Regions from separate parts of the Sporolactobacillus terrae genome, predicted to be linked through region 1. Evidence: riboswitches for the same ligand, from Rfam matches in the RefSeq annotation. Region 1 holds a riboswitch; the other holds the start of a gene.
What was found. A riboswitch is a leader RNA that binds a small molecule or an ion and turns the genes downstream of it on or off. The one in region 1 is predicted to bind S-adenosylmethionine.

Region 1 (6,075 bases):
TCCTTGATCACTTGGATCGTATATTGGGTTCGTCTGTTATTCTTTGTACCCACCATCAGATTCACCTTTTCCTTCATTTATTAAACAATGCGTGATGTGTTTGTTTATTCAATAACAGAAAACAAAAAATTACATATTGAACTTAACGTTTACGTTCACTATACTATCAACGTGATATCAAATCAACACGATGTTCAATGGATTCTAGGAGAGAGAATAAATGAGGCTTTTAGAAGTCAAGAACGGGCTTAAACGATGCCCGGGGGATTCGACGATCATTGCCTCTCTCTAATAAACAACTGCCTGAACGTACGCTGTTTGATCGAGAAAAGATGATTCTGCTTATGAGTAATGATCGCGAGCAGGTGAAATTCATTTAGTTTTTACAGGGAGGATCAGAAGTGAGAGGAATCATTAAAGCGCGCTGGATCATTTTATGCTTATGGCTTGTTGCAACGGTTGTGCTCGTTGCCATGCAGCCGGATATCAATGCCATTCTTAGAGACAGAGGGCAGAAGGCATTAAACGAAGACAGCCCATCGGTACAAGCTGACGCCATATTGAGTAAAATGGAAAAGTCGAAGGGAACCAATAACCTGATTGTCTTTCATGACAAGACTAAAATTTCCAATAACGAGCTGAATCAGATCGAGCAGGGTGTGACACAATTCCGTGATGATGCAGATACACTCGGAGTTGCCGATATCATGGATCCTTTCAGTATCCCTGAAGCGAAAAGTTCGCTGATTTCGAAAGATAAAACAACGGTAATGGTGAGCTTCAAGTTAGACAAAAAGTCTCGCGAAATCGATGACATTAAGAAAGCTATTGATCAGCGGTTGGACAAGGTGACGGTCACTCATTACCTAAGCGGTGAGGATTTCATTAATAATGACTATTTAAAGGCATCTCAAGGCGGAGTTGAGAAGAGTGCGGCACTGACCGTTCTGTTCATCTTAATTGTCCTTGTCATTATGTTCCGATCAATTGTTACACCGGTTATTTCGTTACTTGCGGTTATGTTCTCCTATCTTTGCTCGATGGGGATTGCAGCGCAGTTGATTGACAAAGCAGGCTTTCCGCTTACAAGTCTGACGCAAATGCTGCTTATTCTGATCCTGTTCGGCATTGGGACCGATTATAATATACTGCTGTTTAACCGGTTTAAGGAGGAGCTGGCAAATGGACTGTCTGTTGACGATGCGATTGTCTCGACCTATCAAACGGCGGGGAAAACGATTGTCTACAGCATCCTGACGGTCTTTATCGCTTTTGCAGCACTTCTATTCTCTCAATCGCCGATCTATCAGTCGGGCATTGTCGTGGTCATTGGTGTTGCGTTCTTATTACTCGAGATACTCACCTTAACACCATTTGCCATGAAACTGCTTGGCAAAAAGCTGTTCTGGCCATCCAAAAGTACTAAGGGACACGGTGAGAACAGGATGTGGGCGGGAACTGCGTCGCTGGCAACCAGGCATCCGATTATCGCCGTAATTCTGGTGGCCATACTGATTGTGCCGGCCGTGTTTTTCTATCAGGAAAAATTAAACTTTGATACGATCGGCGAACTGGGCAACAGCTATCCTTCGTCTAAAGCCATGAATATTGTGGCGGATCATTTTGGCAAAGGCAATGCGATGCCGGCAACGGTTGTCATTGAGAATAAAAAAGCGTTGGATAATAGCGCGTCGCTGGCGGCGATCGATCGACTAACCGGACAGCTGGAAAAAATTAAAGGCGTAAAACAAGTTTCTTCCATAACAAGGCCTCAGGGGCAAGAAGTGAATGGCTTTTACATCGGTGATCAGACGAAGTCGGTGACAGACGGATTGTCCGCGACGCGGAAGGGGATCGACCAAATCGGCGGCGGCCTGAAAACGGCTCAGAAAAAGCTTGGCTCTGCTGACTTCTCTCAAGTCAATAAGATGGTCGATGGAACCGCCAAGCTTGAGAACGGCATGACTGCCCTGACCAGCGGACTTAAGCAAATCCAAAATGGGATCAGCGGCACGGGTCAATCACAGACGATCAGTGATGGGATCGGACAAATGGAAAGTAATCTTGAAAAAATGAGCGGTGCTGTGAACACACTTGCCGGTAACTATGAGCAGATGCAGTCCGGCTATGCAAAAATGGGCACCAGTTATCAAGACACGGCAAAGGCACTGCTGGGTGTCAAAAATGCACTCACGCAAATGCAAATGCTGACATCGGCGCTTGGTGACAGCAGTCCGGGAGTTGCCGATGATCAAAATTATCTTCAATTAAAAGCAGGCATCGATCAGTTGTCTGCATCATTGGCCAAGATTACACCGGAAGGCATCGATGCATTAAACAAGAACTACAATGCACTGACGAGCGGATTCAAAACGGCGAACACTCATCTGACTGAGATGAGTGCCGGCCTGTCCAAAATGGCTGAAGGACTTGAAAAAATGAAAAGTGGCCTTGACAGTGCCTCCTCAGGCATCGGCAAGATCGTCACCAACATGGATCAGGTAACGGACGGACTGGGGCAAATGAAATCCGGTCAGCAGAAGCTGGCAGATGGGCTTAACGGGTTCCATACATTCAGTAATAAACTCGCCGATGTGAATAAAGGTTTGGATCAACTATCGGGCGGCTTGGGAAAGACCAACGCTTTCCTTTCACAGCTTAATGAAAATCGCGCCTTCTCGATACCGGATGAAGCACTGAAAGATAAACAGTATCAGCAGGCTTTGGATGCGTTCATGTCTAAAGACCGGACGATTACAAAGATCACGGTAATTCTTGACAATGATCCGTATTCAAAGAACGCTTTAAACACGATAAAACAAATGAATACACTGTCGAGGAGCGGAGTGAAAGGCACGGAATTGGCTGATGCGAACGTAGCCGTTGCCGGTCCAAGTTCGACAACCTATGATACAAACAACGTTCTGACAAAAGATTTGAATCGCTTAACGGTTATCGTACTCATTGGCGTGTTGCTCGTGCTGATCGTTGTGATGCGCTCCTTCTGGATCCCGGTGTTTATCACGGTGTCTCTAATGGGTGCATACTATGCGGCGATGTTTGTCTTGAACGCGCTGTTCATCACTATGCTCGGCTTAGAAGGGATCTCTTCTTTCGTTCCCTTCTTCGCCTTTATCGTGATCGTTGCGCTGGGTGTAGACTACAGCATCTTCCTGCTCGCGCGTTATAAGGAATATCCGCTGATGTCGGGCAAGGAAGCGATTGTCGAAGCTGCAAAACGAGTCGGCACTGTGATCTTATCGGCCTTCGTCATTCTTGGAGGAACCTTTGCAACCTTGATGCCATCAGGAATTGTACTCCTTATTGAGCTAGCAACGGCTGTGATTACCGGTCTGATCGTGCTTTGCTTCATTATGCTGCCGATCTTTGTTCCGGCAATGATTTCACTCTTTGATTCTCCGCCAACGTTTAAACGGAGCGCGGAATCAGCAGTAAACGAATAAGAAATTTTACCGATTGAACTTAATATAAAAAATGAAGATGCCTCAAAAGTCGACGACGATGAGGCATTTTTTTTCGTACAAGGATACAAACGTTTAGGGTCATGGGATGGCTGAACGGGGATAAACGGCTAAGAATTGACTATTGATACGGATGCCAATTTGTATTACAATGTGTAAAACACCTAAAACATATAATAATACTAGGATTAATGATGAGAGGAGGGAAATCATGGTGCGTAGGCGTTTCGTGTCTTTTAATAAGTTGGTACAGCAAAATATATCTGAACTATTAAGTACAGAATCAGCGATGCAAGCATTAGAGGCGAAATTGGACCAAAGACGAGCGGCAAAACGAGTGAACAGCAAGCCGCAAAGTAAAACGCGGTAAAATAATGCCTATCTTAACGGGATGCTGTGGTTGTTGAGAATTGAATACTGAATGCTTATCTAGAGTGGGGGAGGGACTGGCCCAATGAACCCCGACAACCCGCATGATTGCATGCACGGTGTCAATTCCAGAAACACTGAAGGGTGTTTGAAGATGAGAAAGGGCAAGCGCAGCAAACCTTTCGCATCGGCGTCAGGCTTGTTTTTTTATCAGCACTATTTTTTAAAGAAATCAGATTTCTGTGCTCCTTTCGTTATGTCATGTCATTTTCAAGGTGTTTCATGCGGGATCACGCACAACAATGATTCTGAAAGATCGGATGGTTAAATAATTATGAAACAAAAAATTAGTGCGTTTCTCGCTCTTATTTTTTTTTCTCTAATGTTTGCTAGTTTTGCATCGGCGCACGCTTTTGTTGTGCAATCGAACCCTGCTCAGAATCAACAGGTAAACGGGAATCTTAAGCATGTCACGATTCAATTTAATGAAGAAATCCAACCGACTTTTCTGACCTTGGAGGTTTTGGATCAAAAGGGCAGCCGTGTTGATACAGATCACGCACAGCGCAACAAGAAGAACCGAACCGTATTGGAAAACGGTGTGAAAAAGCCGCTCACCAGCGGCTATTACCGGATGAATTGGAAAGTCGTATCGGCAGATGGGCATGCCGTTCACGGAACGATCGGTTTTCACGTTGGACAACCGACAGAAAGTGCCGCAAATGGGCAGGCTTTCAGTGATGCAAGCAGCGATCTTCCAGGTGTGGATCAAGTTGTGATTAAATGGCTGATCTACCTGGGACTGTCCTTCTTCTTTGGCATCCTGTTCTTCCTAAAATTTTTCAATCCGGCACGAAATCTACCGATTTATCAGAAAAAGGCGCTGCAGCGAACGCTTTGGAGTGCCGCAGGAATTTTGCTGCTTGGCGTTCTGCTCGCGCTGCCGCTTCAAGTGACACGCAACGCGGATGTGAACTGGCTGCATGCGTTTTCGGGTAAAGCCGTTGGCGAAACGTTGATGGCCACTTCATTCGGTACACCATGGTTCCTACAGATCAGTAGTTTGATTCTGTGTATCGCCCTGCTTTTCTGGTTGTTTCGCACGCGATCCGAGCGAACGGTTCGTGGACTCTTATGGGTGCTCATCGGTTTGCTGTTCGTCTTTTCATTATCCAAAGCATTCATCGGCCATGCTGCAAGTACAGAGGATCAGGAATTGCGGCTTTGGGCCGTGGCTGCGGACTTTCTGCATCTGTCCGCCGCAGCAATCTGGATCGGTTCATTACTTAGCCTACTGCTTTTCCTGCCCAGGTCTGTTAAAAATAATGATTCCCCTGAACTGCAAAAGAAGATCTACTGGCAAACGTTGCACCGTTTTTCAAATGTTGCGCTTCTTTTAGTTGGGGTAATCTTTTTGACGGGCTTGATCGGCACGCTGATTCACTTGACGTCATTTCGTGCGTTCTATACCTCAATCTATGGTTGGATCATCATCATAAAAGCGGCGCTTCTGTTGATCATGCTGCTGTTTGCGCTCTATTCGAACATGCGCGCGCAGAAGCAGGGGGATTTTCTGAGAAAAAGTGTGCTGGGTGAGCTTCTGATCGGGCTGACGGTCTTACTGGCTGCAGCCGTCTTGACCAACGTTTCTCCTCCTGTTCCGAAAGCAGCGGTCGACGAGGGCACCTTTGAGGGATTTAGTGCAAAGTTCAACAATGGTAAACCTACGAAGACTGCCCATCCGCCGACTGTATTGGAAGATCCGAAAAAAACGATACGAGCTAAGGAAAAAAGCTACGTACTGACGCTGCGCGTCGAACCGCTCAAACTCGGACCCAATACGCTGTACTTAGATGTTCTTGATCATGGGAGGCGGGCGCGCAATCTACAGCAGGTTGTCCTAAAGATCCGCTGCATTGATATGGATATGGGGGAAACCAAAGTCCAAGTGCCGCTAGCGAAACTTGGCAAGGGATTTGTTGTTAACGATGCATTTGATATGAAGCATCGTTTTCTCATCAATGTCCATGTTCTTGATAAGGATTATCAAGCTGTCGATAAAGACTTCATTGTAAACATCAAATGACCCAAAAGGAGCAAGCGATCAATGAAAAAGTTTAGCCAAACCATCACCGCTGCGTTCTTCTCTGCTGTACTCCTTTTCGCTTTTCACGACAGTGCATCGGCCCATGTAACCGTCAAGCCGGTTCAGTCGATCACAGGA
Region 2 (6,075 bases), 190 kb from region 1:
TGTCGCTCGACCACATCCTCCGCTATAAAGGCATTGCAATTGATAACAAACGTAAACAGATCAAGGTGGATGGCGATCTGCTTTCTTTCACGACAAAGCAATATGATCTGCTCGAATATTTGGTACAGAACGAGGATCAAATTCTTACACGAGAGCAGATTTTTGACCGGATCTGGGGTTTTGATTCGGATACAACCGTGGGCATAGTCGAAGTGTACATCCACCAACTGCGCAAAAAACTGAAAAAGTATGCCTATGACGCCGACATCCACACCGTGCGCGGCATCGGCTATATGCTGACGGATAAGTGAGTGAATCCATGGATCTTTTTCGAAAAACACTCATCAAACTGACCATTTTAAATGCTGCGCTTCTGATTTTACTTCTTAGCTTATTAGGCGGAACGATCTACTTTTACGAGAAAAATGTAACCTTTCGAAACAGTGATCAAGCTTTGATGAAATCCGTTGACAGTCCTGACGTCCCAAGAATGAACCAAAGACCCATGCCGGGCGGCGGAATGGTCGAGCAGCGCCTGCGCAATCCAAGACTCTATTGGGTCATTGTTAATGCGAAGAATGAACAAAAAAAATCCAGTCTGGATTTTGCTGAGGGCACCCAAGTTTCCAAGCAGTTTTTCAAACCTTTTTTAACCGCAACATCAGAAAATAGTGTTGAACAGCGAGTGGATGACAATTATTACCATTTACTCGTCAGAAAAGCAGATATCGATGGACAAGCCTTTAAAGTTATTTTTATTAACGATGTGACTGCGGAAAAGAATCTCTTAAACACCCTTCAGATGATTATTTTGTTAGGGCTTGCCATTGGCGCTTTTGTGTCGATCATTGCCGGCTACTTTCTGGCGTGGCGTGCGCTTCAGCCGATTGAAAAGGCGTGGAATCGACAAAATCGGTTTGTCGCCGATGCGTCTCATGAGTTGCGTACGCCGCTTTCAATCATTCAATTGAAAATCGAAGGACTGTTGCGGCAACCGCGGCAAAAAGTGCAGGAATCCGGCGAGGACATTGCAGTGATGCTTGATGAGACACGCCGCCTCTCCAAGCTTGTCGGCAATTTACTGACCCTTGCCCGTAGTGATGCCAACCGTCTTGAAGTCACACTCGCGCCGTTTGACCTAAAGGCAATGATTAAAAAGGTAACAGAGCCATTCTCGGAGATGGCTGAATTTGAAGAGAAAGCATTTTCACTTGAAGTATCGGAAGATCCCATTTATATTAATGGGGATGAACAGCGTGCGCATCAGCTGCTCGTTATTCTACTCGATAATGCGATGAAATTCACATCGAAAAATGGAGCGATTCAAGTGGCTTGCTCGCGTGAAAACAAATTTGCCAAGCTGACCATATCGGATAGCGGCTGCGGACTTTCTGAGAAAGAACTCCCGCATATTTTCGATCGGTTCTATCAGGTCGATCAATCGCGAACGGAACGAAAAGGGACCGGTCTCGGGCTGTCGATCGCCGATTGGATCGTCAGCAAACATCGTGGCAAAATCGAAGTAGAAAGCGAGCTGGGCAAAGGGACAACCTTTACGGTACGGCTGCCATTAATGAAAAACGAGCCGGAGATTGAGCGCAACGCGCAAGGAGAGGATGCGGAACATGACGAAAAAGCTTGAGAAGGCCACGTTCGCCGGAGGCTGTTTCTGGTGCATGGTCAAGCCTTTTGATACATTGCCGGGCATCGAATCGGTGGTTTCCGGTTATACAGGCGGAACCGTTGAGAATCCGACCTATGAACAAGTGAAAACAGGGACAACCGGCCATATGGAAGCCATTCAGGTCATCTTTGATCCAACGCTGTTTCCTTATGAAAAACTGCTTGAGCTTTACTGGACACAGGTTGATCCAACCGATGATGAGGGACAATTCTTTGATCGCGGCTCTAATTACCGAACCGCGATTTTTTATCATAATGCGGAGCAAAAGGGGCTGGCGGAGCAATCGAAAGCAGTCCTGGCAGCAAGTGGACGCTTCCACAAGCCGATTGTGACGCGGATTCTTCCGGAAGCGCCGTTTTATCCGGCCGAGGAAGAACATCAGAAATTTTACAGGAAACACCCGGACCGCTATAAAGCTGAACGTGAGGAGTCCGGACGCGATGCGTTTATTAAGAAAACGTGGGGGAATGAGTAATCAGAGTGGCTTATTCATGACGTTGCGGAAAACCACAAAAAGTCGTCCATCACGCAGGGAGGAAGCGGATGGATTACTTTTTGTTTTCTTTTTAAGACCCAAATCACGTGCAAATTAATCAATCGTGCTGCAGCGTTAAGGAAAGCGTTAAATCCGTGCTTTCCTTAGACCAATTCAAAAGCTCAAGAATTTGTCCCTTCTTAAGTGCAAACGAAACGCTTTACGCTTGTCACAGGATGAGCTAGGGAAGAAATGCCAAGTGTCACGGCAAACAATTAATGCCATTGAAAATAATAAGTATGATCCGACATTAAAACTAGCGTTTAAGCTGGCAGATGTATTAGGAACCTCGGTGGATCATTTATTTGATCATGAATAAAGTCTTGAAAAAATCGCGACAGTCATGTAAACTATTTAACAACTAAACAAGATGTTTTGATTCTTATCAAGAGAAGCCGAGGGACTGGCCCGATGAAGCTTCAGCAACCGTCGCGTATGTGCGACAAGGTGCTAATTCCAGCAGACGGCAACGCAGTCTGAGGGATAAGAAGATACATGGCGGATAAAGCCTTCTTCTTATCGAAGAAGGCTTTTTTAATACGCTTTTTTGGCACATGAGTTGGAACTTGATATTTTTTGGGAGGCATGTAGCATGGCGTCATATCAAACAGAAACAAAGCTCGCACAAATTGGCAATGGCTTTGATGAACTTGGGGCGGTGAATACACCAATCTATTTATCGACTGCCTACAAGCATGAAGGAATCGGAATTTCAAAAGGCTTCGACTACACGCGGACCGGCAATCCGACACGTTCAATTCTCGAAAAAGCGATTGCCGATGTTGAAGGCGGTCAAGAAGGTTTTGCCTGCAGCTCGGGAATGAGTGCCATCCAACTGGTGTTCCAGTTATTCAGCAGTGGTGATCATATTATTGCGTCACGAGACTTGTACGGCGGCACTTTTCGTCTCTTTGACATTCTCAAGGAGCAGTATCATCTTTCATTTTCCTACTGGGACGGCGAAAACCTTGATGAATTGACTGATCTTGTCTGTCCGGAGACGAAAGCGATCTTTATCGAGACGCCAACCAATCCGCTGATGCACGAGGTTGATTTGTCGGCGATTGCCAAAATCACAAAGCAAAACGATTTGCTGTTGATCGTGGACAATACGTTTTATACGCCAATCCTGCAGCGACCGATTGAACAAGGTGCCGATCTTGTTGTACACAGCGCGACCAAGTATTTAGCCGGACACAATGATGTGCTGGCCGGTCTTGTTGTCTCGAACGTCACGAAGGTGACTGAGAAACTGCGTCTCTACCATAACGGCTGCGGCGCCGTCCTTGATCCATTTTCTTCTTGGTTGGTGATTCGTGGATTGAAGACCCTTGCTTTGCGGATACGCCAGCACCAAGACAATGCGCGTAGAATTGTCACTTATCTTGAAGAACAGCCGTTTGTGACGAAGGTGCTCTACCCGGGAAAAGGCGGCATGGTCAGCTTTGAATTAACCTCACCGAAGCAGATTGAACCGTTCCTGACTGCGCTAAATCTGATTACCTTCGCGGAAAGTCTCGGCGGAGTCGAAAGCTTGATTACTTATCCGGCAACGCAAACCCATGCGGATATTCCTGAAGCACTGCGCTTGAAATACGGTTTGTCCAATTCGCTGCTGCGTCTATCAACTGGTATTGAACATTCGGACGACTTGATTGCCGATCTTGATCAAGCCTTTGAATCTTTGAAAGTAGGAGTGGTTGAACATGAGTGAGTCGGTACAGTTTTCAACGAAATTGATTAAAGAGACCGTTGCGGTTGATCCGCAAACCGGTGCGGCGAATGTACCGGTGTATCTCTCGTCAACCTTCCATCAAAAGGATTTTGATCATTTTGGAAAATACGATTATACCCGCTCTGGAAACCCAACCCGCGAAGCGCTTGAAGATGCAATAGCAGCGCTTGAAGGCGGCGAACGCGGCTTTGCTTTTGCCTCAGGTATGGCAGCAATTTCAACTGCATTTTTACTTCTGTCTGCAGGCGATCATGTCGTTGTTCCGAAAAATGTTTATGGCGGAACGTTTCGCATCTTGACTCAGGTGCTTGGCCGATTTGGTATCGCTCATACGTTTGTCGACACGACAGACCTTGAAGAGGTCGAGCAGGCGATCCGTCCGAATACGAAGGTAATCTATGTGGAGACGCCATCGAATCCCACTTTGCGCGTGACCGATATCCGCGCAATTGCTCAACTTGCGAAAGCACATCGATGTTTGACTTTTGTCGATAATACATTTATGACGCCGGTGTTCCAGCGCCCGCTCGATCTGGGTGCTGATCTGGTACTGCACAGTGCGACGAAATTTATTTCCGGACATAGCGATGTGGTTGCTGGGCTTGCTGTTGCCGCTTCTAAGGAAATTGCCGACAAGATTTACTTCCTTCAAAACGCGCTTGGCGCGGTGCTCGGTGTTCAGGATTCATGGCTGCTGCTCCGCGGACTGAAGACGCTTGATGTCCGCATTCGTAAATCGGCGGAGTCGGCGCAGCGCATTGCCGAATTTTTTGAAGTACGGCCTGAGGTGAAGCGCGTTTTTTATCCGGGACTCGCCGATCATCCAGGGGCAGCACTGCATGCTCGGCAGGCCTCTTCCGGCGGCGCGGTGCTTTCCTTTGAACTCAAGAATGAAGCAAGTGCCCGGGCGTTTGTCAATCACGTGAAACTGCCCGTATTCGCGGTCAGTCTCGGTGCCGTGGAGTCTATTTTGTCCTATCCACCGAAAATGTCGCACGCGGAGTTAAATGAAGAAGAACGTGAGAAAGCAGGCATTGGCAGCGGATTGCTGCGCCTGTCGGTAGGACTTGAAGACGCGGAGGACTTGATCGGCGATTTCAGCGAGGCATTCGCTGATGTTCAGGATCATGAACAGGTGACGGTGAGGAGTGAACGGTAATGGGGCATTCTATACTTGATGTATTAAAGGAAAGAATTTTAATTGGTGATGGAGCGATGGGGACGCTGCTCTACTCGTATGGGATCGATCGATGTTTTGAGGAACTGAATGTGTCGCAGAGCGAGGCGGTTCGCCATGTCCATGAAGCTTACATTAATGCAGGCGCAGATGTCATTCAGACCAATTCTTATGGTGCAAATCGCATCAAACTGGCAAGATACGGACTTGAACACGAGGTCGCCCGTTTCAACCGGGCGTCGGTTCAACTGGCCAAACAAGCGGCGAAGCCGGAAACCTTCGTACTCGGGACGATCGGCGGTATCCGTGGATTTCAGAAACAATCGGTTGAGCTGGATACGATCCGTGCCAGTTTCCGAGAACAGGCGGATGCACTGCTCAGTGAAGGCATTGATGCGCTCTTGCTTGAAACCTACTATGATTTTGACGAGTTGCGGGACGTCCTGCAGATTGCCCGCACCATGACGGATCTCCCGATTATCACTCATGTTTCGATGCAGGAACCGGGTGTACTCCAGAACGGGATGCCGGTAGCCAAGGCATTAGAAGGCTTGGAAGCACAAGGCGCCGATGTGGTCGGAACCAATTGCCGGCTTGGGCCGTTCCATATGATTGAAGCACTGCGCGGCATTCCGCTGCCAAAGAAAGCTTTTCTATCGGCTTACCCGAACAGCAGTCTTCCCGATTACCGCGACGGAAAGCTTCACTATGAGAATGAACCGGAGTATTTTAAAAAGTATGCCGTTGACTTCCGTAATGAAGGGGTGCGCCTCCTTGGCGGCTGTTGCGGGACAACACCAGTGCAGATTAAGGCTTTTAAAGCAGGCATTTCCGCCCTGGAACCGCTGAAGACAAAAGTGGTTACCGTGCATCCTGAGGTGGTTCATGTCAGTGAAGCTGCTGAACCTCCGGAATCTGCGCTGTATCAAAAAAGCGTGCATGGC

Region 2: another riboswitch for S-adenosylmethionine. It lies ahead of K7399_RS11390 (PLP-dependent transferase); the one in region 1 lies ahead of K7399_RS10390 (copper resistance CopC/CopD family protein).

What each region holds. Positions count from the first base shown of each region.
Region 1 is NZ_CP082837.1:2,177,273-2,183,347, reverse strand. It holds gene K7399_RS10405 (TetR/AcrR family transcriptional regulator) at 1-56, opposite strand, end outside; gene K7399_RS10400 (MMPL family transporter) at 402-3,464, shown strand; gene K7399_RS10395 (FbpB family small basic protein) at 3,694-3,852, shown strand; SAM riboswitch class I at 3,905-4,012, shown strand; gene K7399_RS10390 (copper resistance CopC/CopD family protein) at 4,186-5,937, shown strand; gene K7399_RS10385 (YcnI family copper-binding membrane protein) at 5,959-6,075, shown strand, end outside.
Region 2 is NZ_CP082837.1:2,369,033-2,375,107, reverse strand. It holds gene K7399_RS11410 (response regulator transcription factor) at 1-311, shown strand, start outside; gene K7399_RS11405 (sensor histidine kinase) at 320-1,642, shown strand; gene msrA (peptide-methionine (S)-S-oxide reductase MsrA) at 1,626-2,159, shown strand; gene K7399_RS11395 (helix-turn-helix transcriptional regulator) at 2,350-2,538, shown strand; SAM riboswitch class I at 2,599-2,709, shown strand; gene K7399_RS11390 (PLP-dependent transferase) at 2,812-3,933, shown strand; gene metC (cystathionine beta-lyase) at 3,926-5,113, shown strand; gene K7399_RS11380 (bifunctional homocysteine S-methyltransferase/methylenetetrahydrofolate reductase) at 5,113-6,075, shown strand, end outside.